DNA from 3 places in the Bartonella sp. LJL80 genome. Region 2 is predicted to be linked to each of the others. Evidence: predicted binding sites of a transcription regulator. Region 2 holds the regulator's gene; each other region holds the start of a gene.
The links. Region 2 encodes PhoB, which activates phosphate uptake and scavenging genes when phosphate is short. Its sites were predicted from a motif close to TGTCATNNANCTGTCAT; they were not measured.

Region 1 (8,150 bases), on a different contig from region 2:
CCGGTAACACGTATTCAAATGGCCCTTCACTCCTGGGTTGCTTTCGTCATTATGCCCATTTTTGCATTTGCCAATGCCGGTGTCAGCTTTTCCGGATTTGACCTCTTTGCTGATGGGGCTGCATGGATTGTATCTGGCGTTGCAGTCGGTCTGTTCATCGGCAAACCGGTCGGTATCTTACTGGCAAGTTTCATTGCTGTAAAAACCGGCCTTTGCCGTCTGCCCCCCCATGTCACTTGGTCTGGCTTGCTGCTTGCAGGCTTCCTTGCAGGTATCGGTTTCACTATGGCAATTTTCGTCGCTATGCTGGCATTCACCGATGCAAACCAGTTAAATGCAGCAAAAATCGGCGTTCTTGGTGGCTCTGGCTTATCCGCCCTAGCCGGGCTTGCCTATGGCCTTGTTTATCTTCAAATGGAAAAACCAAAAAATACGCCCAGCTGATCGACTATTGATTGCTCAGTTTTGATACAAGGCAATGTCACAATTGCCTTGATTGGCGTATTTTGGTCAAAAAATCATAATATTTTCGTGCAGCGATCTCACCATATTGCTTTTTTCGACAGGAACATATAGTGAACATTTATGGCGAAAACATTGAAAGAAAAACTGGCAATTCTTGCCGATGCGGCCAAATATGATGCTTCCTGCGCATCAAGCGGTTCCACGCGCGCGCCGCAGACCAATAAGGGGTTGGGGTCGACAGAAAATATGGGAATTTGCCATTCCTATACACCGGATGGCCGGTGCGTATCGCTTTTAAAAATTCTATTGACCAATTTTTGCATTTACGATTGTGCCTATTGCATCAATCGCTCGTCCAGTAATGTTGAGCGGGCGCGATTTACGACCGATGAAGTCATTTTTCTGACATTGGAATTTTATCGGCGAAATTATATTGAAGGTTTGTTTCTCTCATCAGGCATTATACGTTCGGCTGATGCCACCATGGAACAAATGGTTCGCATAGCGCGTGAATTGCGTTTGGTGCATCACTTTGGCGGTTACATCCATCTCAAAACCATTCCGGAAGCCAGTCCTGCTCTTATCGAAGAAGCAGGGCTTTATGCAGACCGGCTTTCTATCAATGTTGAACTTCCGACCGAGCAAGGCATTGCTGAACTTGCTCCGCAGAAAAAACCGCTGACCATAAGGCAAGCTATGGGCAATGTCCGGCTGCATATTGAAGATGCCAAAGATCCGACGTTGCAGACCAAAAAACGCAAAAAGTTCGCTCCGGCAGGTCAATCGACCCAAATGATTATTGGCGCAGACGCCACAAATGACGCGACGATTTTGCAATCGAGCGCGCGGCTTTACTCGGGCTATCAACTCAAACGTGTTTATTATTCAGCCTTTAGTCCGATACCTGATGCATCTAAAATCTTGCCGGTGAAAAAGCCGCCGCTTTTGCGAGAGCATCGTCTTTATCAGGCCGACTGGTTGTTTCGTTTCTATGGCTTTGAGATGAGCGAACTAACATCTGACGACAGCAACGGCATGCTTGATCTTGATTTCGATCCGAAATTATCATGGGCGCTTAAAAACAGGCATCTGTTTCCTGTCGACATTAATAGGGCCGAGCGGGAAATGTTGCTGCGTATTCCTGGATTGGGTGTGCGCAATGTCAAACGTATCCTTACTGCGCGTCGGTTCAAACGTCTGACATTTGAAGATTTGAAAGCTTTTCATTTGCCGATGCGCAAGATCAAGCCATTTATCGTAGTCGATCAATGGACGCCAGCAGGTATTTTAGATGCCGCTAACCTTATCGACCGGTTTCGTCCGCCGCCCGATCAACTTAGTCTATTTTGATATGAAGATTGTTTCCTTACAAAAACGGGCCGATTTCAATGAATGGCGCGATAATGCGCGCCAACTGCTGGAGCGGGATATACTGCCAGAACAGATTGACTGGAATTTATCCGCGCAATCAGCTCTATTCCACCAAGAGTCCCCGCCGGATACGCTAAGTAAACGTGGATCAATCGAAGTACCGCGGCGCTTTTTGTCCTTGGCGGAATTGGTGCTGTGTTACAGCAGTGAAGACACGCCTGCTTTACTCTATCGTTTGCTTTATCGGCTGCAGACCGACAAACAATTGCTACAAAAGCTTTATGACCGGGACGTATCTGATGCTTTATCCCGCGAAAAATCCGTTCGCCGTGACATCCATCACATGCATGCCTTTTTACGTTTCAAAGAATCACCGCGCGCTGGAGAGCGGCGCAATTTCACCGCTTGGTATGAACCAGACCATTTTATTGTAGAGCGGGCAGCCCCCTTTTTCTGCCGTCGGTTCAGCGACATGGATTGGCAAATCCTGACCCCCAAAGGCAGTTTGCGGTTCGAGCAGCAAAAGCTTACCATCGGGCCAGCAGTTGCTAACAAGCCAAACCAAAACGATGACGCGGAAGACCTTTGGAAAACCTATTTCAGCCATATCTTCAATCCCGCGCGGATGAAAATCCAAACCATGCAAAGTCATATGCCGAAGAAATTCTGGCATAACTTGCCTGAAACCGCGATGATCGGCACTATGATTGCCGGTGCTGAAACCCGTGTTAAAAAGATGCATGAACAACAGGCGATGCAACCGCCACTTTTCCACCAGCGTCTAGCAAAGCAGCCTGTTCAGGAAGATAATGACAGCAATAATGCTGACACGTTGCCAGTTCTCAACCAAAACATACAAAAATGTCAACGCTGCCCTTTGCACTGTTATGCGACCCAGGCAGTTTGTGGTGAAGGAAACGCCGCGGCAAAATTGATGGTGGTGGGCGAACAGCCGGGTGATCGGGAAGACTTGATCGGTCGACCATTTTCTGGACCGGCAGGCCAATTATTCAACCGTACATGTGAACAAGTGGGATTGGACCGCAGCAATATCTATCTGACTAATGCGGTCAAGCATTTCAAATATGAGATGCGGGGCAAAAGGCGTATGCATAAAACCGCCAACCGGTCTGAAATTCAGCATTGTCGCTGGTGGCTTTTACAAGAAATAGCGCTTGTTAAACCAAAACTCATCGTCACAATGGGAGCAACTGCACTTTTTTCTCTCACGGGTAACAATAAATCTTTGACCGAAATGCAAGGAAAAATAATCACCTCAGAAGAGTTACCGCCAATTCTTCCGACAATCCATCCCTCTTACCTTCTACGCCTGCAAGATAAAGTTTTGAGCAACAAACAAGAGGAAGCTTTTGCACGCGTGCTGAAATACGCGGTAGAAAACACCGGTTGATATTGCCGAGTCGATAGTCAATAAACCGCTCACAAACCGGTGATGCGTTTGTCATAAAATCCGGGAGCTGCCTTACAATACCTTCATAACAATCTGTTTTTATTTATTTTTTTCTTTATAACATTTCCGTGATCGATACATGAAAATGTGAATTGAGTTCGTCCCCCCGAAAGAGCAAATAAACACTTAAGAGAACGGAACATGTTTCCAACCTCGCAAGTTTTAGATGCAAGCTATTTCCTGGATAAGGAACGGCTGATAGAAATGGAGAGAATAAAATGAAAAAATTACTTTTGATTGCTGCTGCTGGTTTGTTGAGTGTTGGCAGCGCCTATGCCGGTAATGCATTTGGTGACGGATCGCCTGAAAACACATATGTTATCGGCACAGCTGCCCATTCAGGATTGAGCACACCGCTTACTGGAAATTCACGCGCTTATACACGCGCGAATGGTTTTGGTGGCGGATCGGTTGATAACCGTTATGTTCCGGGTCATGCCGCCAATTCAGGTTTATCAGTTCATAGCCTACCAAAAAGCGACATGTCGCATTTCGGCGACGGATCACCTGCTAACCAGCAGTAATCTATATTTAATTATTGCACAAAAGCCGACCTTTAAAGGTCGGCTTTTTTTGTATGCCAAATCAGGTAAGCGTATTTTGCAATACTTTTGGATAGGCTAGGCCGCATAACTTGGCTTGTGCTTACCTTTCCGATCTTTCGAGACAAGGGTATGGCGGAAAATGTCGACACAACGTCCCCAAGTGAAGTTTTCCAAAGCCTTGTCGGGGTCGATCCGTCCCTTTCCCAATGCTGCCATGGCTGCATATTGCAAGTCTTCAGATAAAACGCCTGCACCGTTCACGGCGATGATGTCGCTTGCACCCGGCACCGGATATCCGGCCACGGGAAGGCCACTGGCCATGGCCTCTAGCATGACAAGCCCGAATGTATCGGTTTTGGATGGAAAAACAAAAACATCCGAACCAGCGTAAATTTCAGCCAATTCCTTACCCTGTTTTTTCCCAAGAAACACCGCATCCGGTGCCATGGCTTCCAATCTGGATTTATCCGGTCCATCCCCAACAATAAGCTTTGTGCCCGGCAAATCGAGCTTCAGGAAAGCCTCGATATTTTTTTCTATTGCCAGCCTGCCAACGCTCAGAAATATAGGCTTGGGTAGCCCGAGGTCTATTTGTGGTTGGGGATGAAAAATAGCACGGTCTACGCCCCTGGTCCAAACGGTCAAATGTTGGAAACCACGCTCTTTCAAGATTGTCTCGATTGATTGGGTGGGCACCAAGGTCATTGCTGCGGCGTTATGAAATCTACGCAGCCAAGCGTAAGTTAGCCCAAGCGGAACCGGTAATCTTTCCGACAGATATTCGGGAAAGCGCGTGTGAAAACTGGTGGTAAAGCGCCAACCTTTTCGTTTGCAGATCCAGCGTGCCCAAAAACCCAGTGGCCCTTCCGTTGCAATGTGCACAGCATCGGCTTGTAATGCTTCCATACGCTTTGCCAGCGCAAAAGGTGATACAAGCGCCAAGCGAATTTCGGGATAGGTCGGACAGGGAAGCGACCGATAATCTTCCGGCGATATGATCGTTACTGAAACGTCGCGCTCGGCCAAACCTGCAACGAGATTTTCCAATGTCCGAACAACACCATTGACTTGCGGGTGCCAAGCATCGGTAACGATAATGACCCGCATTGGCCTATCCCCTACTCGCAAGCGCTACAACATTGCCGCGATCGGCCGTTTGATCAGCTGAATTTGTCCAGTCTATCAGCTCAAGCCGACCATCCTCATGTTCGACGATTGCGGTGCAACTTTCCACCCAATCACCGGTATTGATATAGGATATTTCGTGGATTGTTTCGATCGTCGCATGATGGATATGGCCGCAAATCACACCGTCTACCCCCATGCGGCGTGCTTCGTCCGCCACGACACTCTGAAAGTCACCAATGAAATTAACAGCCTTTTTAACACGATATTTTGCCCATGCGGAAAATGACCAGTAACGCAGGCCAAGTTTGCGGCGTATCGCATTCATAACCAGATTGAAACCCAGTGCCGCATCATAAGCCCAATCGCCCATAAGAGCGATAAAACGCGCATGACGCACCACCACATCAAACTGATCGCCATGGAGGACAAGATATTTACGGCCGTTTGCCGCTTCAAACATGGCGCGATCGGTCACTTCGATACCACCAAAATGCGTGCCCTGAAAATCTCGTAGAAAAGCGTCGTGGTTGCCTGCGATATACACGATACGTGTACCCTTGCGGCTGCGGCGCAAAAGCTTTTGAACGACATCATTGTGTTCCTGTGGCCAAAACCAGCTGCGTTTCAGCCGCCATCCATCTACAATATCTCCAACGAGATAGATGGTTTCTGCTTCATTCTGGCGTAAAAAATCAAGTAAAAACGCTGCTTTGGCAGAACGTGATCCGAGATGGATATCGGAAAGAAATATCGTTCTGTAGCGCTTGGGTGACTGCACGGTCGACTGAGGTATTACCATGTCTATCTGCTATCCTTCTTTTGGATAGCAATATGCGTGATTCACGTGACAGTGACATGACCGCTTGATGATAGAAATATGACAGTTTCGCTTATGCAGGGTATGTGCGCCCCAAAGCTAAACGACCATTTCTTGTTTGAGACGCCGCGATTTTATCGTTGCCGACGGCAGTGCTGACCCCGGACGACCATCAAAAATCAGAGCGCGCCAAGCGCTTTCCATAACGGAATATAGACTTTAATAACTTTTTCGATATGCGGTTTCAAAAATGTAATCGTTTCACTTCTCGTTTCGATGGTTCTATTATCGTGGATAAGCTTGTCCTGTCGTTCTTTGAGAATATCAGCAATGTGGCTTGTCAACGTATCCAGTGTTGTTTCAGCACCCTGCATAATGGCCTCATAAGCCAGCATCTCGAATAGACTGAGTGGTATTGCCTGTCCCGTATTCGCACATGCCAGAGTAGCATTTGTGCGTGCCTGCTGGCTGCAAGCATTGATGTAAGCCTGATTAAACCTGAGAATATTGGCACTGGGCTGGCGGTTTGCGTCGGGTATTGTCAATTTGACTTGTTGTGACCCGATTAGCACCCCCAAAATTTGGCGGGCATTGGGGTTGGTCTCGGGCACACCGGGAAGCTTCATCAAGTCGCCAATGCGCTTTGGGCCTGTTTTCAATGCAGCAAAAATCGGCTCATAAAGGTCGCGGTTCAGATTAGCCTGTCCAAGCGGTATGTTGATATCGAAATTGACATTTTCGGACGAAATACAAAGCTCTATGACACACTCTTCGATGCGCTGGATTGCGCGCCTGTCTGGTAGTCTCTGCGGGCCTTTTATGAAAAGATCGCGGCGAAAGGTGCGATCAAGGAAGTAATCCTTCAATGTTTCAACCGACCCCGGCGAGGCTTTGACAAGCTTGTCATTCTGACTGGGGGTAAAGGAGAATTCTCCGAAATTCTCAAGAATATTTGCTGTGCCGAAATAGCTTAGTTTTGCTGCGGCAAGGTCACTTGCAACATCGACGTGAAAGGTTGGATCCCAATCTTCATTAAGATATTCATGGCTGAGATAAGACCCGCTCTTAGAAATCTTTTCGACAAAATCCTTGGGCAGAAAACGCGCATTATCACCGACGAGCGCACGGAGCTTTTCCACCGCACCCAAAGCGCGCTGGTCGCTTTTTCCAATTTCATCTTCCGCCAAAAGGAATAACAGCTTACGCAAGGGAATGATATTCGACCAACCGGGAAGCGCGTTATACGAAACGTAAACCACACCGCCGGGTTTCAAATATCGGTCAAGAAAACGTATAATATATGCGCGGTTTTCATTATTGATCCAACTCCATACCCCGTGCAATGTAATGTAGTTAAACATCGGCATATTGGCTGGCAGCTTTCCTTCAGCCAATTGCTTAAAGGACTCTTCGCCAAAATGGACGTTGGAAAGCCCACCGTTTTTAGCCATGCGCCTGGCTTCTGCAATATGGGACGGATTGAAGTCAAATGCCCAGACATCTGCATGGGGATTTGCAGCGGCAATCATCAATGATGTTTCTCCCCGTCCGCACCCAAGCTCGCAGTAGCCAAAAGCTTCACCCGGCTGCACCGGTAGTTCAAAGCCGTTCACATAACAAACCGCGTTGATGTGGGAAGGTGTCTGTTCATAATAAAAGCCGGGTATGTATTCAATATCCGAAACATAACCATCGGTCCAATTCAACGTCATATTATTCTCCCCAGAGTGTATTGCAACACCACTTCATCAATAAAGAAGCCCGCGTCAGATAGGCTGCGACTGTTATTTATAACAATCAAATGGATGCGGCGATAGCAAGGATAGAATTTTATTCATAAATTTTACAGAGATATAGTGGGCCTCTATCTAACATTTCATTATGAATGAACAACTGAATATCCAAAACATTCGGCTGATTTCTATTCTTAACATTTCATCATAGTCCATATCACAGTTCCACAGATAGTGGATCGGATTACGCAAACCATATATCTACATATCGAAACATTTCTGCTTGCCAAGTCTCAGTGTTTCCGCGAAAAAAGCAAAATAGATATATACATAGAGGACAAGTGCCGATCCCATGACTGCCGGATTAACACAAACCGAATTGATAGCTGTTCTTGTAGCCGTTACAGAGTATAATCCCCGTGTTATGACCGTCCAAGGTGGACGAGCCCTGCCCTCCGGCCCCTTCGTGCTGAACCACCATAGCCTGCAATCCGGCCTTCGCGACTGGATAGGCAAGCAGACGGGACACCCTGTCGGCTTTCTTGAGCAATTATACACTTTCGCTGATCGTAATCGTATCCCAGAGCGGCCCGACATCCGTACCATATCCATCAGCTATC
Region 2 (8,150 bases):
TAGTTGATCCAAATTTCAAGGAGTTCGATGGATGAACAAATTGCTTTCAACAGTTGCAGGCGTAAGCCTTGCAGTCGCACTATCCACAGGCGTGGCCAGTGCCCGCGACCAGATTCAGGTTGCCGGTTCGTCCACGGTTTTGCCTTATGCCAAGATCGTTGCTGAAACATTCGGCGAAACCTATCCGAACTTCAAGACGCCGGTTATTGAGTCCGGTGGCTCTGGCGCCGGCATCAAGGAATTCTGTCGCGGTGTTGGCGAAAATACCATCGATATTGCCAATGCATCACGCCCGATGAAGAAGACGGAATTGCAGTCTTGTTTCGATGCCGGTGTAAAAGACGTTCAGGAAGTGCGCATTGGTTATGACGGTATTGTCTTTGCTACGGATATTAATGGCCCGGATTGGAAGCTTGCACCTGTCGATGTTTATAAAGCCTTGGCAGCTCAGGTCGTCGTGGATGGCAAATTGCAGCCTAACAAGGCAGCCAAGTGGAATGCCGTGAATGCCGATCTTCCAGATTGGGACATTGCAGCCTATATTCCAGGTGAAAAGCACGGTACCCGTGAAGTTTTTGAAGAAAAATTGATGACGGAAGGCTGTAAAAAGAGTGGCGCTGCCGATGCAATGAAGGCAGCCGGCATGGATGACAAGGCTGTTGCCGCGGCATGTATCGCTGTTCGTAAGGATGGTAAGGCTGTTGATATTGATGGCGACTATTCAGAAACGCTTGCCCGCATCGCATCAAACAAGACGGGCGTTGGTGTTTTTGGTTTGGCATTCTATGAAAACAATGCCGACAAGCTTAAGGTCGCAACGGTGAATGACGTAAAGCCAAGCGTTGAAACCATTGCAAGTGGGGAATATCCTGTATCACGTCCGCTTTTCTTCTACGTGAAAAAAGCACATCTGGGTGTGGTTCCGGGTATGAAAGAATATGTTGAATTCTTCCTTTCCGATCAGATGGTTGGCCCTGATGGCCCGTTGGCTGAATATGGTTTGGTTGCAGCCCCTGACAATGAGCGTGAAGCCCAGCGTGCAGCCTTCGAAGAAGGCAAGGTTATGACTGCCAACTAAGATTTTTTTACGACGCGGGATACTACCCCGCGTCGTTTTTTTTGCGTAAAACCGGAAGGCAAAATGTCAGCATCTCTTATCGTTTTGATTATCATTGCCTTGGGTGTTGTGGGCTTTGTTTTGGCTTATTCCCGCGCTACGTCGATTGAGCGTAAGGGGCAAAAAATGCATTCCCGTCCGCATTATTACGGATGGTGGACATTTCTTATTACTGTCATTCCCGCGCTTCTGGTTCTTGTATTGTGGGATGCTGGAAGTTCCATTTATCTGGAACAGCGCGCGTCATCACATTTGGATGCGCAAATAGGCGAGGGGCAACAACGCAATCATAGTTTGGCGTTGGGTACGATCCGCAGCCTGACAAACGCGTTTTCCCAAACCAATGAAGATTTGTCGGCGCTTGCTGCGCGAAATGCTGTTGCTCCGTTGTCTTATGCCGCTTTAAAGACTGATATGGCCGAAAAAGGCATTATTCTGCCCACAGATGGTGACGACTATCTTGTCCCGATCGCCATAGATTGGAGCAAGAAAGCGTCCGTGGCCTATTTTATAGGGTCTGTGATTGCCATAATCTTTGCCGTCATAGGTTTTTTCTGCGGTGTTATGCAAGTGTCGCAGCGAAAGCGCGCCCGCAACAAAGTCGAGAAGATGGTGCTTTGTGGGCTTATTATAGCGTCAATCGTGGCGATACTGACCACTGTCGGTATCATCTTTTCCATGCTTTTTCAAACCATCAGTTTCTTTAATTCCGTTCCACTGTCGAACTTCTTTTTAGGAACTGTATGGGATCCGCGTTTTGCCTCGGCCGGTTCAGGTGGCGAGGTAGGTCAGTTCGGCCTGCTTCCGTTGTTGGCCGGAACAATTTACATTGCCTTTGTGGCCATGCTGTTCGCGGTGCCGATCGGCTTGTTTGCCGCTATCTATATGTCTGAATATGCCTCTGGTCGCATGCGCGCCATCGTCAAGCCGCTTTTGGAAGTGTTGGCCGGTATTCCTACAATTGTCTACGGCTTTTTCGCAATGATGGTGGTCGGTCCGTTCCTGCGTGATTTATCGATCGCCATAGCTGGCGGGCAGGGTTTCATCATGTCGCAGAGCGTGCTGACTGCGGGGCTCGTCATGGGTATCATGTTGATCCCGTTTGTATCGTCACTCTCAGACGACATCATAACAGCTGTACCGCAAACCTTGCGTGATGGTTCCTATGGTCTGGGAGCCACGCAATCCGAAACCGTTAAAAAGGTTATCCTTCCCGCGGCGTTGCCCGGCATTGTCGGTGCTGTTTTGCTCACGGCTTCACGTGCAATTGGTGAAACGATGATTGTTGTGTTGGCCGCCGGCGTGGCCGCCAATCTGACGATCAATCCATTTGAAGCGATGACCACGATTACCGTCAAGATTGTCAACCAGTTAACCGGTGATCTCGAATTCAATTCGCCCCAGACACTGGTGGCATTTGCGTTGGGTATGACATTGTTTGTCCTGACGCTTTTGATGAATATCTTTGCGCTCTATATCGTGCGTAAATACAGGGAGCAGTATGAATGACAAGCACTGTCCAACCCCAGCAACGCGATATCGGGCTAAAACGTCGTTACAGGGCAGAGCGTCGGTTCCGTGCCTATGGACTTACTGCTATTGCCATCGGCTTGTTTTTTCTTGTTGTACTTTTATGGTCGATCATCAGTCAGGGCTATACGGCATTTGAACAAACGTCGATGACCTTGCAGGTTCACCTGGATGAAAAAATCATCGATCCGAAGGGGCAGCGGCAAACCAATCCACAAGTTTTGATTGCCGCAAACTATCCACTTCTTGTCCGCAACGCTCTTGCCGAAAAATTGCATGTTGATACGAGCGATCGCCAGGCGATGCGTGATGTAAACCGGATGTTTTCTGACGGTGTTCGTGTAGAATTGCGCGATATGGTCATGAAGAATCCGGAGCTGATCGGTACAACCCAATCTGTGACAGTTCTTGCCGCCGCCGATATTGATTCAGCCTATAAGGGGCAGATCGACCTCAGTGTTGATGAGCAAAACCGCAAAGTGTCTGACCGACAGGTTGCGTGGATGAATACATTGGCCGATGAAGGCGTGCTCTATGAAGCATTCAACAAAGGCTTGTTTGTTTTCGGTGCATCCAGCCGTCCGGAAACATCGGGCTTGGGTGTGGCAATCATCGGTTCGGCCTATATGATGGCAATCGTTCTGGTACTATCTTTGCCGATTGGTGTGGCGACAGCTATTTACTTGGAAGAATATGCCCGTCGCAACAAATTTACCGATCTCATCGAAGTTAATATCAACAATCTGGCGGCGGTTCCCTCCATTGTTTTTGGTTTGCTCGGACTATCAATCTTTATCAATTTTCTCCATTGGCCGCGCGCGTCATCCTTGGTCGGCGGTGTGGTTTTGACATTGATGACATTGCCGACAATCATCATCGCAACACGCTCCGCTGTGCGTGCTGTACCCCCTTCCATCCGCGATGCGGCTTTGGGGCTTGGTGCTTCCAAAACCCAAACCGTTTTCGGGCATGTATTGCCACTGGCTGTTCCGGGCATTCTGACAGGTGCTATTCTGGGCTTGGCTCGCGCATTGGGTGAGACGGCACCGCTATTGTTGATCGGTATGGTTGCCTTTGTTGTCGACTATCCGAAAACACCGGAAGATCCCGCCACGGCACTTCCCGTGCAGGTGTTTATGTGGGCCAACGAGCCGGAACGCGCGTTTAATGAACGCACCTACGGTGCCATCATCATCCTGCTATTGTTTCTGGCAGTGATGAACATTGCAGCAGTTATTCTGCGGCGCAAATTTGAACGCCGCTGGTGATTGGAAACATCACCTCTCGTTTTTTAAAAAAAGCCCTGCAAAAATGGGTGCTGAAAATAAGGTCAGGTCTATAATGAAGATCAAAATGCGTGGTCAGGATGTTAAAGTATTCTACGGAGCTAAAGAGGCTTTGCATGGTATAAACCTTGATATCCCCGAACATCAGGTTACAGCGCTGATCGGCCCGTCGGGCTGTGGTAAATCGACCTTTTTGCGCTGTCTGAACCGTATGAACGACACGATTGAGGGGGCTAAGGTCTCGGGGCTTCTCAGTCTTGATGGTCAGGATATTTACGATCCTAAAATCGATGTCGTCGAGCTTCGTGCCCGTGTCGGAATGGTTTTTCAAAAGCCTAATCCGTTTCCAAAATCGGTTTATGAAAATGTTGCCTATGGCCCGCGTATCCATGGGCTTGCGAAATCCCGTAAGGAGCTGGACGCAATCGTTGAACAAAGTCTGGCGAAGGCCGGCCTGTTTGAAGAAGTCAAAGATCGTTTGCATGAAGCCGGAACCGGTTTATCCGGTGGGCAACAGCAACGTTTGTGTATTGCGCGTGCAATCGCTGTCAGTCCGGAAGTCATTTTGATGGATGAGCCATGTTCTGCGCTTGATCCAATAGCAACAGCCCGTATTGAAGAACTTATAGACGATTTGCGTCAGAATTATACCATTGTCATCGTCACGCACTCGATGCAACAGGCGGCACGTGTTTCACAATATACAGCGATGTTCCATCTTGGTGATTTGGTCGAGGTTGGCGAAACAGAAATGATGTTCACCTCGCCTAAAGAGCAGCGCACGCAAGACTATATTACGGGCCGTTTCGGCTAGAGTGTGTCCAACTAATAGTAAACAGCGGATGCGCTCGAAGTTTTTGTTTTATCGCAATTCTATACCGAAAACTGTGTCACACTTGATCTAGAATTGCCCTAATTGGAATTCAGGAGAATGACAATGCCTACAAACCATACCGTTCGTTCATTCGATGAAGAACTGAAATATCTGGAAGCCAAGATTGCTGAAATGGGCGGCCATGCCGAACGTATGATCGAACGGGCTGTCGCAGCCATCGTCCATGACGATTTACGTCTTGCGGGCGAAGTTATCGCCGATGATATGTTCCTCGATGAAAGTGAACGTGATATCGACGAAAAAGCCGTGACCATTATTGCCAAGCGGCAGCCGATGGCGGTTGATCTTCGCGAAATTATTGGCGCAATCCGTATCTCTGCCGATCTTGAACGGGTTGGTGACATGGGTAAAAACATTGCCAAACGTGCGCCGGCAATTGCAGAAACCCGTCAACCGGCGACCTTCTATCGTGGTCTTGAAGCCTTTGCCTCTCTCGCTCTCAACCAGCTCAAGGAAGTGCTCGATGCATATGCAAGCCGTTCGTTGGAACGTATTGATGCCGTGCGTGAACGTGATGACGAGATTGATGCGATGTATACCTCGCTCTTCCGTGAGCTTCTGACCTATATGATGGAAGATCCGCGCAACATCACTGCATGCACGCATTTGTTGTTCTGTGCCAAGAACATCGAGCGTATTGGCGATCATGCCACCAATATCGCCGAAACGTTGCATTACATCATAACCGGCACCTATATGTCGACGGAACGTCCGCGTGATGACCTGACTTATAAGGTGGGCGTCGATGCCCTCAGCAGCGAATAGAGGGATTTCCCCGATGACGCATAAGCCAACGATTACCGTTGTCGAAGACGAGGAAGCGTTGATTACGCTTTTGCGTTACAATCTCGAAGCGGAAGGATATTTCGTTCGTACCATCAGTGATGGTGAAGAAGCCGAATACGAGCTTGAAGATAACATTCCAGACCTGTTGGTGCTGGACTGGATGTTGCCCGGGCTTTCGGGGATCGAACTGTGCCGACGCTTGCGCAATCGGCCTGCAACCAAACAATTGCCAATCATCATGTTGACAGCGCGCGGTGAAGAGGATGAACGGATACGCGGCCTGAATGTAGGTGCGGACGATTTTATCGTGAAGCCTTTTTCAATGCCGGAACTCATTGCGCGCATTAAGGCACTTCTGCGCCGTGCCAATCCTGATGTGCTTGCTGATAGTTTGCAGGCAGGTGGTCTGATACTCGACCGGCACAAGCATAAAGTGTTCCGGGGCGATGACGAACTGCGTTTAGGCCCCACCGAATTCAAATTACTGGAGTTTTTCATGCGCGCCCCAGGCCGCGTTTTTTCCCGTGCCCAACTTCTCGATAATGTCTGGGGTAGTGACAATTTTGTCGATGATCGTACGGTGGATGTGCATATTCGGCGTTTACGTTTGGCCATCAATGAAGGTGAAATTGATCTCATTCGTACTGTGAGAGGTGCAGGATACGCATTCGGTTAATGTTTTTTTAAAGGTTTTCTCTGCATAGTCTTTTGCGAAAAAGGCTTACTTTTCAAGAATTTGTCAAGAATGTGGCGGTTCTTATCGGTTGCCTTTATTTTGCCTTCATTTGTCTGTGTGTTAGCGCATGCGGGAATGGTAACAAAGCATGAGATCGAAGTTGCGTAAAATGTTGAAAGTCCGCTGGGCAGGTATTGCCGCTGTTGTATTGGCACCTCTGGTTGTGACCGGCTGTGCTTCAAACCACGCCGGGTTTGATTCTTTTGGTCATAAAAAGAAAAGCAAAACAGTCGCCTACCCATTGACGGAACGAACCTGCCTTATGCGCGCGATGTATTTTGAATCCAACCGCTCTAGCCGTGATGGTATGGTTGCTGTCGGCACAGTTGTGATGAACCGCGTCAACTCGACAGCCTATCCTAAAACAATTTGCGGTGTGGTCGGACAGCCTAACCAGTTTGCTCCTGGTGTGCTGACGCGTCCCATGACTGAATCTGCTTCGGTAGCGCGTGTTGAAGAAGCTGCTGATGCGGTTTTGCGGGGCGAACGGGCAAAAAAGAGTAAGAATGCGATGTTCTTCCACACGGCTGGAATGACCTTCCCGTATAAAAACATGCATTATGTGCAGGTTGCCGGTGGCAATGCATTTTATGAAAAACGCGGCCGTGACGGCCAATTGCAAGTCCCGGTCAACGATGCGCCTTATGATGTCGCATTTGCGTTCTCGCAAGAGCGTAGCGGAAATGTGCCGCAGTTTACAACGCCGGGCCGCACCCAAACCTCTGCTCCGAAAGTTGTAGCGGAGCCGGCACAAGTCATGGTGGCGCAAGCAGAGCCAGCACCCGCTTTGGTTAATCAGGTTGAACCGGCACCTGCGCCGGTCATGGTCGCTCAGGCAGATTATCGCTTTGTGCCGACACCGACGCCAGCGCCGGTTGATCGCATGCAAACCAGTTCAGTTGCTCTTGGCTATGCGATGCCATCGAAACAAAAAGTCGATGAAATCGGAGCGATCCTACAAAAGCAGGAAAAAACGCGACGGTTTTAATAAACCGCCGCTTGTTGCGCGATATCTCTCGTTTCACATCCGTCGGATTGCGTGCGCCTGATTGTTCACTGGGCCTTAGAGCGCTTTTCGACCTGATGCTATCCGGCCGGCGCGTCTCAAGTTTTTGATTTGTCGCGGTATCTTATCCAATTGATGTTTCACATCAATCGGGTACCGCTCTAATATCAGACAGCCAACGGCTGCAATTTTCAACTTGCAATCATCGGATAGTCTTCGTTTTGACGATGATTTTCAACGGCAAGCAATTTCCGGTTGAGCTTGAAGCAGCGTCTATTCATTCATGAGAGTTAGAAAACGCTATTCAATATTGGTCTTGTTGAGCCTTCTTGCTCGACGATAGGGGCCGAGTAAAAATTGTGCGACCAAGCATGATCGCATTGTAGTTAAACAATATAAATTCAGACATAGGATCCAAGTCAATGCAGGCGCCGTCTGCGACCGTGGGGACTTACTTTTTATTCAATCCAGTTCGTTCAGATAAATGGATCCGGCTCTAGAGCATTTTCCGAAAAGTGTGAAGCGCATCCGCAGGAGAATTGATTCACCGGATCAATTCTTTATCCTGCTCCTATCGGATAAAAAATGCTCAAAAACAGAACCTTGAGCACATGTTTGGTTCATCAAACACCAAACTTGCTATGAAGGCTCGGCTGTCGGTCTGCCAAAGAAAAACCCACCGCGGTTAAGCGCGGTGGGTTTTATCTGTTTAACGATTGAAATGTTGATTAATCTTTCAAAGCATAGGCAATGACGTAATCACCACGCTTTGGATTTTGACGCGCACCGCCGGC
Region 3 (8,150 bases), on a different contig from region 2:
GCAATGTTGCTCAGCTGGGCAACTTTTTGTTTGTCACAGAGTGACATGAAGATATATTCGGCGTCGGGAAGTGCCACGGATTTTGCTTGTGTATCGCGCAATTGCTGTTGCAGCTTTTGGTCTTCGGCATAAAAGCTTGTTTCAAGATCAAGAATGGCTGATGCAAGATGGGTCATATCCTGACCGTCCAAATCAATTCGTGTTCCCGGTCTTGCAAGCGCTTTCATCATCTTTTCAAAATTACCATTGTCGCGGCAATCCTGTTCTGTCGGGCTGATAATGTTCTGTTGCATTTAGAAAGTTTCCATTTCGACGCGTGTAGCATTGACATCGCAAAGACGTTCATTGTCCTGCAGTTGCTGTTTTTCGTGTTGGCTTTTCAAGAAGTCGGCTAAGAGATCAGCTTCTTCTTCAGCTTGATAGGCAGCATCAATAATGGCCATCGCCATGGCATGCTCAAGATCACGCCCGACAACCATCCCGTAGCCTTCCGTTGCACTAAGGGGCGAAAAAATGCGGGCCTCGGCAACGAGCACCTCGCCAAGATGGAATTGGCTTCCTTTGACCGTGTCCCGCATCGGTGCCATAACCAGACCGGTACGATTTTCCATGACCTCAACATCTCCTAGTTTGTCAAGCAGCTTCTCGGCCAAATGCTTGATGGCACCGCTTTCCGCCCTTGCCAATATGGTAAGGGCAAGATCGTGGGGAAATGATTTCGGAAGTTCTTTCTCTTCTGTTCCAATGTGTTGTGACATGGTTTACCTCGCAAGAATGCAAATGACTTGAGATATATCGACGGGTATGGGACGGTTCTGCTCGCAGCTTTTCGAGCACCTATTTTTGATGAACTTCGTTTTGTGACATGGTTTCGAGACTGAAGCGGATATGTTCGGCCGGCCATACAGAAACCGAGTATCCGATCGGTTTTTTATGCATATCGATATCTCTTTTTTCCATAATGATGACCGGCTGGTTTGGTACAAGGTTGAGAAGGCGGGCTTCCTCCTCGGTGGCAATGCGTGCCGAGATAATGGTTTCCAAACGTAGATAGTCGGCTACGCCGTGATGATGATAGATCGCACTGTCGGTTGCGCCGTCTTGATGCAGTTTCAAAAGGTCAGGAAAACGCTGCGCCGGGTGAAAGGAAGTCGCTAGACTGATTGCCAGGTCATCGGCAAAACTGCGCTGCCTTACAAAAGCAACTTCATCCATGGGAGCGATATCCAATAATGCTGCTTTTTCTGCATCCGCACGGATGATATCTGCATGCAGACTTTCTATATGAGGCGTTCTGCCTTGACTTTCGATATTGACGTGAAAACGTGTTCGTTGGGAAATTGTGTATTGCAGGGGCTTGTCGTCTTTGACAAAGGTTCCGCGCCCTTGATCGGCCCGTATTTTGCCTTTGGCCGCCAACGCAGATATTGCACGCCTGACAGAATGACGCCCCACGTCAAAGCGTGCACATAAAGCGGGTTCTGTCGGAAGCCGCATCCCTTTTTGCAAGATGCCGGAAGAGATCTCCTGATCCAGAACATCTCTTACCTCTCTCCATTTTCCTGCATGCGGTTTCATAATCCATCCAAGCAATTCATTCGAATGAATTTGTAATACAATCATTTTATTGCAGTCATATGACAGTATTTATGAGTATAATATTTTTATTATTGTTCATATTTTTATAATTTTTGGTGTCATAAAAGTTTCATGCAGCATGCGTATGTATTGCCCGAAATCTTTCATGAATATAGGGATATGCATTCTATGATTGCTGTAAACGTTACACGAATCTCGAAGACATATGGCCGCACCAAAGCTTTGAATGATGTGAGCCTGCAAGTTGCCAAAGGCGAAATGGTTGCTTTGATTGGTGCGTCTGGTTCCGGTAAGAGCACTTTGATCCGTCATATTGCCGGGCTTGAGTCGGCAGATAAAGGCAGCCAGACAATCAGCGTGTTTGGTCAGCCTATGCAAAGAGATGGCAAGGTTCTGCCAACGGCAAAAATGCTGCAGGGAAAAATTTCGGTTATCTTTCAGCAATTCAATCTCGTCAATCGCTTGTCACTGTTGACGAATGTGCTGATCGGTTTCTTGGGACGTATTCCGCAATGGCGCGGAATTTTGGGCATCTTTAATCGCCGCGAAAAGGTCGTGGCGCTTCAGGCTCTCGCTCGTGTTGGCATTGACCATGCTGCATTGCAGCGTGCTTCCACTTTGTCGGGTGGCCAGCAACAACGCGCTGCGATAGCGCGGGCACTGGTGCAAAATGCCGAAATTCTGATAGCTGACGAACCGATTTCAGCGCTCGATCCGGCATCCGCTCGCAGAGTTATGGATATGCTTTCAACCATCAATCGTGAAGATGGTATCACCATGATGGTGTCGCTGCATCAAGTAGAATATGCTCGTCGCTTCTGTCCGCGCACGATTGCTATGCGCGATGGGCGCATCGTTTATGATGGGCCGTCATGTAATTTAACCAATGAATTTTTATCAGAGCTTTACGGTGCTGCTTCCGAGGAGTTGGTTCTTCCGGATGCGGCTGATATGCCGATTGCAGCGCGTCAATCCACGTATAATGCAAAACCGGTGCAGCGCTTCCAGCCTGCCTGATTGCTTCCTTTTACCAACGGAGAATTCTTTATGAAAAAGTTCCTAAAAGGGCTTGTCCTTGCTTGTGTTATGTCCAGTACAGCGACAGCCGCTTTCGCTGAAACTTTAAATTTCGGCATCATATCGACTGAATCCCAATCCAATTTGCGCACCCAATGGGAACCTTTCCTGGCTGACATGGAAAAGAAGACGGGTTTTGAAATCAAGCCGTTTTTTGCATCAGATTATGCCGGTATCATCGAGGGAATGCGTTTCGGCAAGGTCGATATCGCTTGGTATGGCAATAAATCCGCCATGGAGGCCGTTGATCGCGCAAAGGGTGAAGTGTTTGCCCAGACAATCGCAGATGACGGGAATCCGGGCTATTGGGGTACGTTGCTTGTTCCGGCAGATTCCCCGATCAAATCAGTTGACGATGTTTTAAAATGTGACAAGACGCTCAATTTCGGTATTGGTGATCCGAATTCCACATCGGGTTATCTTGTTCCCATGACATTCCTTTTTGCGGCAAAAGGAATTGATCCCAAGGATTGCTTCAAGACAGTTCGCAATGCCAATCATGAAACAAACGCCATGGCAGTTGCCAACAAACAAGTGGATGTCGCAGCCAACAATACTGAGAACATGGCCAAGCTCGAACAGAACAATCCTAAAGCTTATGCCAAAATTCGCGAAATCTGGCGTTCCCCTCTTATCCCCGGTGATCCGATCGTGTGGCGATCAGACCTTCCCGATGCGACCAAAACCAAGGTCAAAGATTTCTTCCTGACCTATGGTACGGATAAATCCACAGGCGATGTAAAGGAAGAGCTTACCGTGTTAAAGGGTTTGAGCTGGTCGCCTTTCCGTGCTTCTGACAATAATCAATTGTTGCCAGTGCGCATTATGGAAATGGCACAAAAAATCAGCAAGGTTGAAAATGACAGCAAGCTTGATGCAGCTCAAAAAGCAGAACAGCTGAAGACGTTGAATGAGCAGAAGGCTGCTTTCGAAGACAAATTGGCATCGCTGAATAAAAGCTGATTTTTTTGAAATGTCAGGATGGAAGCCTTCGCTTCCATCCCTTTTTTACAGGGTAAAAAATGTCTGAAATGACCGCGCAATATTCTGCCTTGGATAGGCCGCGCCGCTGGAAACGATGGATTTTTCCAGCTTTGGTTCTTGGCGCTCTCGCTTGGAGCTGGGGCCCTGCTGAAATGAACCGATGGCCGCTTTTGTTTTCTGAATCGGGAAATATGGCGGAATATGCCTCCGGTTTCTTAAGTCCGGACTTCTCGGAGTGGCGTTACTATTTGTCGGAAATGCTGGTTACTATCCAAATAGCAATATGGGGCACGTTCCTGGCTGTTATTTTAGCCATTCCGCTTGGCATTGCTTCGGCGGGTAATATGGTGCGACCTATTGTTTTGCAACCGGTACGCCGACTAATGGATCTTTGTCGTGCCATCCACGAAGTCGTGTTTGCCGTGCTATTCGTAGTTGCTGTCGGTCTTGGTCCTTTTGCCGGTGTCATGGCGCTTTTCGTCCATACGACCGGTGTGCTTGCCAAACTATTTTCCGAGGCGGTCGAAGCAATTGATCCGCGCCCTGTCGAAGCGATAAAGGTAGCTGGTGGCAGTCGTATCCAGCAGGTGGTCTATGGTGTCATTCCGCAGGTTATGCCGCTTTGGGTTTCGTTCTCGCTCTACCGCCTTGAATCTAACGTGCGATCGGCAACAGTTCTCGGCATTATCGGTGCTGGCGGAATAGGACAGGTTATGTTTGAGTCCATCCGTGCTTTCTATTATCCGCAGGCATCGGCAATTCTTATCATAGTGGTACTTGCCGTGACGATCATGGATCTCGTCTCACAACAATTACGGAAATTTTTTATATAATGCGTGTCGCTGTTTATTTTACACCGGACGATCAGCATGGATTGAGTGCGGCCGCCGCCAAATGGCTTGGTTGGGATCCGCATTCTGCATCCTTGATCGAACGCGCTGTCGCGGATGACCGAGCAGCAGTTTCCAAGCCGGCTCACTATGGTTTCCATGCCACCATCAAGGCACCTTTCCATTTGGCGCCGATGCAAACGCTTGATGCATTGCAGTCTGCTCTGACCGATTATTGTGGCGATGCGGGGCCATTCGAACTTCCCGCACTTGAAGTTCGTAAGATAAAAGATTTTTTCGCCCTCGTTCCACAAGGCGACCTCAAACATCTTACGCTTTTGGCCAATGAGACAGTACGTTTTTTTGAACATTTTCGTGCGGATATTACGCTGCAGGATATTGCCAGGCGCCATCCGCAATTTTTAACAGAACGGCAAAATCACTATCTAAAAGAATTCGGCTATCCTTATATTTTCGAATTTTACCGTTTCCATATGACGCTTTCCGGCTCTGTTGCACAGGAGCACCAAAACATCGTCGAAGAAAGTATTTACAAGCATTTCGATAAATTTATCGGCCGTCCGCTTGCCTTTGACGCTTTGTCTTTATTTGTCGAGCCTTCACCCCAGCAGCCTTTTTATTGCCATAGCCGACACATGCTCGGCAAAAAAACAAAATCGGAGTTTCTATAAAAATGTCATCAGAGCAGATATTTCGCAATGCCCGTATTGTTCTGGAAGATGCGGTCATCCATGGAACTCTGGTTACCAAAGACGGTCTCATCCAGCACATCGATGAGGGAAATGGCACAATCGGGGAGGATTGCGATGGACAATATCTCGTTCCCGGTCTCGTAGAACTCCATACCGATAATGTTGAGGCGCATTTACATCCCAGACCCAAAGTACGTTGGGATACAATGGCTGCTCTTCAAGCGCATGATATGCAAGTATGTGGTTCAGGAATTACCACCGTTTTTGATGGTTTACGGGTAGGGCATGAAGAATTGCGGGTCAAATCCAAGGATGCAATGGAAGAGCTGCTGGAGATTGCCGATGCTGTGTCGAAGGCGCAAGCTGATAACCTTCTGAAATCGGAACATTTCATTCATCTGCGCTGCGAGGTTTCTCTGCCAGACACAGTTGGCGCGTTTGACAGGATTGCCGATAATAAGCAGGTGCGGTTGGCATCGCTGATGGATCATGCGCCCGGACAGCGCCAATTTGCATCCCTTGATGCCTATAAAACTTATTATCAAGGGAAATATGGCATCTCCGATACCGAATTTGATGATTATGCAAAGCGCAGAATTGCGCAGTCGGAACGTTATTCTCGCAGCAACCGTGAGACCATAGCGATACAGGCAACCGAAAAAGGTATCGCTTTGGCAAGTCATGACGATGCGACAATCGATCATGTGAGTGAGGGAATCGATCTCGGGGTTGTCGTTGCGGAGTTTCCAACCACTCTGGAAGCTGCCCGTCACGCACATAAGAACGGATTGCATGTGTTAATGGGGGCACCCAATGTTGTACGCGGAAAATCCCATTCCGGTAATATTTCGGCTGCAGACCTTCTTGATGCAAACTGCCTTGATATTTTGTCTTCTGATTATGTCCCCTTTAGCTTGATGCAAGCTGTCTTTGCTCTTGCATGCCAGGATGAAAAAAAACTACCGCAAGCTGTTCGTTATGTAAGTACCAATCCCGCCCGCGCGGCTGGCTTAGATGACAGAGGTTGCCTGAAAGAAGGCTTACGTGCAGATATTGTACGCGTTCGAAAGCAGGATGCAGTGCCTGTTATCAGCGGTGTTTGGAGGGAGGGGATCCGTGTTGCGTAATAAAAACGCTTATTCTGCGCCGGGCATACATCTTTCTGATACAGGTTGTTTTGTAGCTGTCGTCGGGCCAAGTGGTGCTGGTAAGGATACCGTTCTTAATGCAGTTCGTGCGCTGCTTGGCGACGATCAACGTTTTGTTTTTGTACGCCGTGTGGTGACACGAAAAGCAGAAGGTGAAGACCACACGAGTATATCCAAACCGGAATTCCTAAGACAACGTTTTCATGGTGCCTTTTGCATCGATTGGCCAGCCCATGGTTTGTTCTATGGGCTACCAAGGTCTGTGATCGCTGATATAAATGCCGGCAAGATTGTGATTGCAAATATATCGCGCAACGTCATAAGACGCTGCCAAAATCTCTTTGAGAATGTTGTGGTCATAGAAATTACTGCTGATCACGATGTGCTTCGGGACCGTTTACAACAGCGTGGGCGTGAGCAGATGAATGATATTGAGCGACGCTTAAAACGTGCGGCAATGCCATTGGACGTACCGGAGGGAATAACGCATATCTGCATCAACAATTCGGGCGCGGCTGAAACAGCAACAGACGTTCTGCACAAGACGCTGCAAACACTGGTGATGAACCCAAAAGACATATTGAAGGAAAACAGAACCGTACAGTAACATCATAAAGAGTTGCTGTACGGCCATTATGCACTATTCGGCCTCGTCACTATCCGGTTCGCTGGAATAAAGATTTTCCTCGACAACATCTTTATCTTCATCGCTTAGAGGATTTTCAACATCCTCCAATGACTTATTACGCTTGCGCTCTGCACTATGAGAGCCATTCGCTAAGTCATCAAAGATATCGACCGTATCAACAGGCCCACCAGCAGCGACATCCGCATCATCAATGGCTTCGACGTCAATAATTTTCATGTGTTTATTTTTGTTCTGGTCGGTCATACTTAGAGCTCCTAATTTTGTCGCTATGCATAATACTGCGCTTTCGTAATGTCAGTTACAAGGCTTATCTCACATCTTTCTGATAACGTTTCAAACCGAGATTATTGGCAGCAACCCATCTTTCAATGCGTGAAGGGAATAAATTGTAAGAACGATTCAGGTCAATGCTGAAATGACTGTGCAGGTCATCGCAACAGACTGCTGCACTTAGAAACAGAAGCGTAATGAATGAAAGTACTCGCTAGATAATTGTTTTACTGTTCGGTTTTTTCTGTTGTCAATATTGCATAAAAATTCTAGAGGAAAACAATATTAATATATGGGGATGATAATACTTGCGTATATTCGAAAATTTCTGTTCATTACGTTTTTTTGATTCTATTAACGGGATGCAGTAGTAGTCAAATACATACTATTCCGAATCTTTTAAGCAAAGTCTTTGAAAGAGCAATGAATACCGCTACACCATTGGCAATTACCACCTTGGAGAGGTTTTGTGTAGATAACGCCTTCTCGACAGATAAAATGATTAAAGCAGCAAAAGCCTATAGTGTAAAAATCAAGCTACCAAAACTCATAAATATAGATCCGAATCGATCACCTCTACGAGAATGACAACCGCTGATGATGCGCGGGAATTTGTTATTTTTTCACCTACCATGGAATGTCAAGTCAGGGCCTTGACGGATAAGTCTCTCATTATCTCTGCTTTATTTTTAACCAGCTATAATGATGATGCAAAGGCTTTAGAAAAAAAACGGGCATGATGTTATTTAAAAATTTCGGTAAAGATATAACTGTTTCACGATAAATAAAAGAAACAAAAAGTGGCGGTAATATTCGGACGATACGTTATAGTCAGAAATATGCACATTACGAAAACGGTCAACTCATAGGTTATACGTTG

Region 1: a site for PhoB is predicted at 5,847-5,863, ahead of ACYSNS_RS04850 (UDP-2,3-diacylglucosamine diphosphatase). Genes of this name have one in related genera too.
Region 3: a site for PhoB is predicted at 1,696-1,712, ahead of phnC (phosphonate ABC transporter ATP-binding protein). Genes of this name have one in related genera too.

What each region holds. Positions count from the first base shown of each region.
Region 1 is NZ_JBTXLM010000002.1:129,200-137,349, reverse strand. Features, by position in the region: gene nhaA (Na+/H+ antiporter NhaA) at 1-444, shown strand, start outside; gene ACYSNS_RS04870 (putative DNA modification/repair radical SAM protein) at 586-1,815, shown strand; gene ACYSNS_RS04865 (UdgX family uracil-DNA binding protein) at 1,757-3,247, shown strand; gene ACYSNS_RS04860 (hypothetical protein) at 3,526-3,831, shown strand; gene ACYSNS_RS04855 (glycosyltransferase family 4 protein) at 3,928-4,959, opposite strand; gene ACYSNS_RS04850 (UDP-2,3-diacylglucosamine diphosphatase) at 4,964-5,779, opposite strand; gene ACYSNS_RS04845 (class I SAM-dependent methyltransferase) at 5,977-7,509, opposite strand; gene ACYSNS_RS04840 (NUDIX hydrolase) at 7,883-8,150, shown strand, end outside.
Region 2 is NZ_JBTXLM010000008.1:2,953-11,102, forward strand. Features, by position in the region: gene ACYSNS_RS11880 (PstS family phosphate ABC transporter substrate-binding protein) at 32-1,078, shown strand; gene pstC (phosphate ABC transporter permease subunit PstC) at 1,142-2,626, shown strand; gene pstA (phosphate ABC transporter permease PstA) at 2,623-3,915, shown strand; gene pstB (phosphate ABC transporter ATP-binding protein PstB) at 3,989-4,747, shown strand; gene phoU (phosphate signaling complex protein PhoU) at 4,871-5,593, shown strand; gene phoB (phosphate regulon transcriptional regulator PhoB) at 5,607-6,290, shown strand; gene ACYSNS_RS11910 (cell wall hydrolase) at 6,439-7,338, shown strand; gene ACYSNS_RS11915 (membrane-bound PQQ-dependent dehydrogenase, glucose/quinate/shikimate family) at 8,085-8,150, opposite strand, start outside.
Region 3 is NZ_JBTXLM010000006.1:22,597-30,746, forward strand. Features, by position in the region: gene phnH (phosphonate C-P lyase system protein PhnH) at 1-293, opposite strand, end outside; gene phnG (phosphonate C-P lyase system protein PhnG) at 294-758, opposite strand; gene phnF (phosphonate metabolism transcriptional regulator PhnF) at 838-1,578, opposite strand; gene phnC (phosphonate ABC transporter ATP-binding protein) at 1,768-2,616, shown strand; gene phnD (phosphonate ABC transporter substrate-binding protein) at 2,647-3,639, shown strand; gene phnE (phosphonate ABC transporter, permease protein PhnE) at 3,699-4,493, shown strand; gene ACYSNS_RS10430 (DUF1045 domain-containing protein) at 4,493-5,182, shown strand; gene ACYSNS_RS10435 (alpha-D-ribose 1-methylphosphonate 5-triphosphate diphosphatase) at 5,185-6,330, shown strand; gene phnN (phosphonate metabolism protein/1,5-bisphosphokinase (PRPP-forming) PhnN) at 6,320-6,958, shown strand; gene ACYSNS_RS10445 (hypothetical protein) at 6,992-7,243, opposite strand.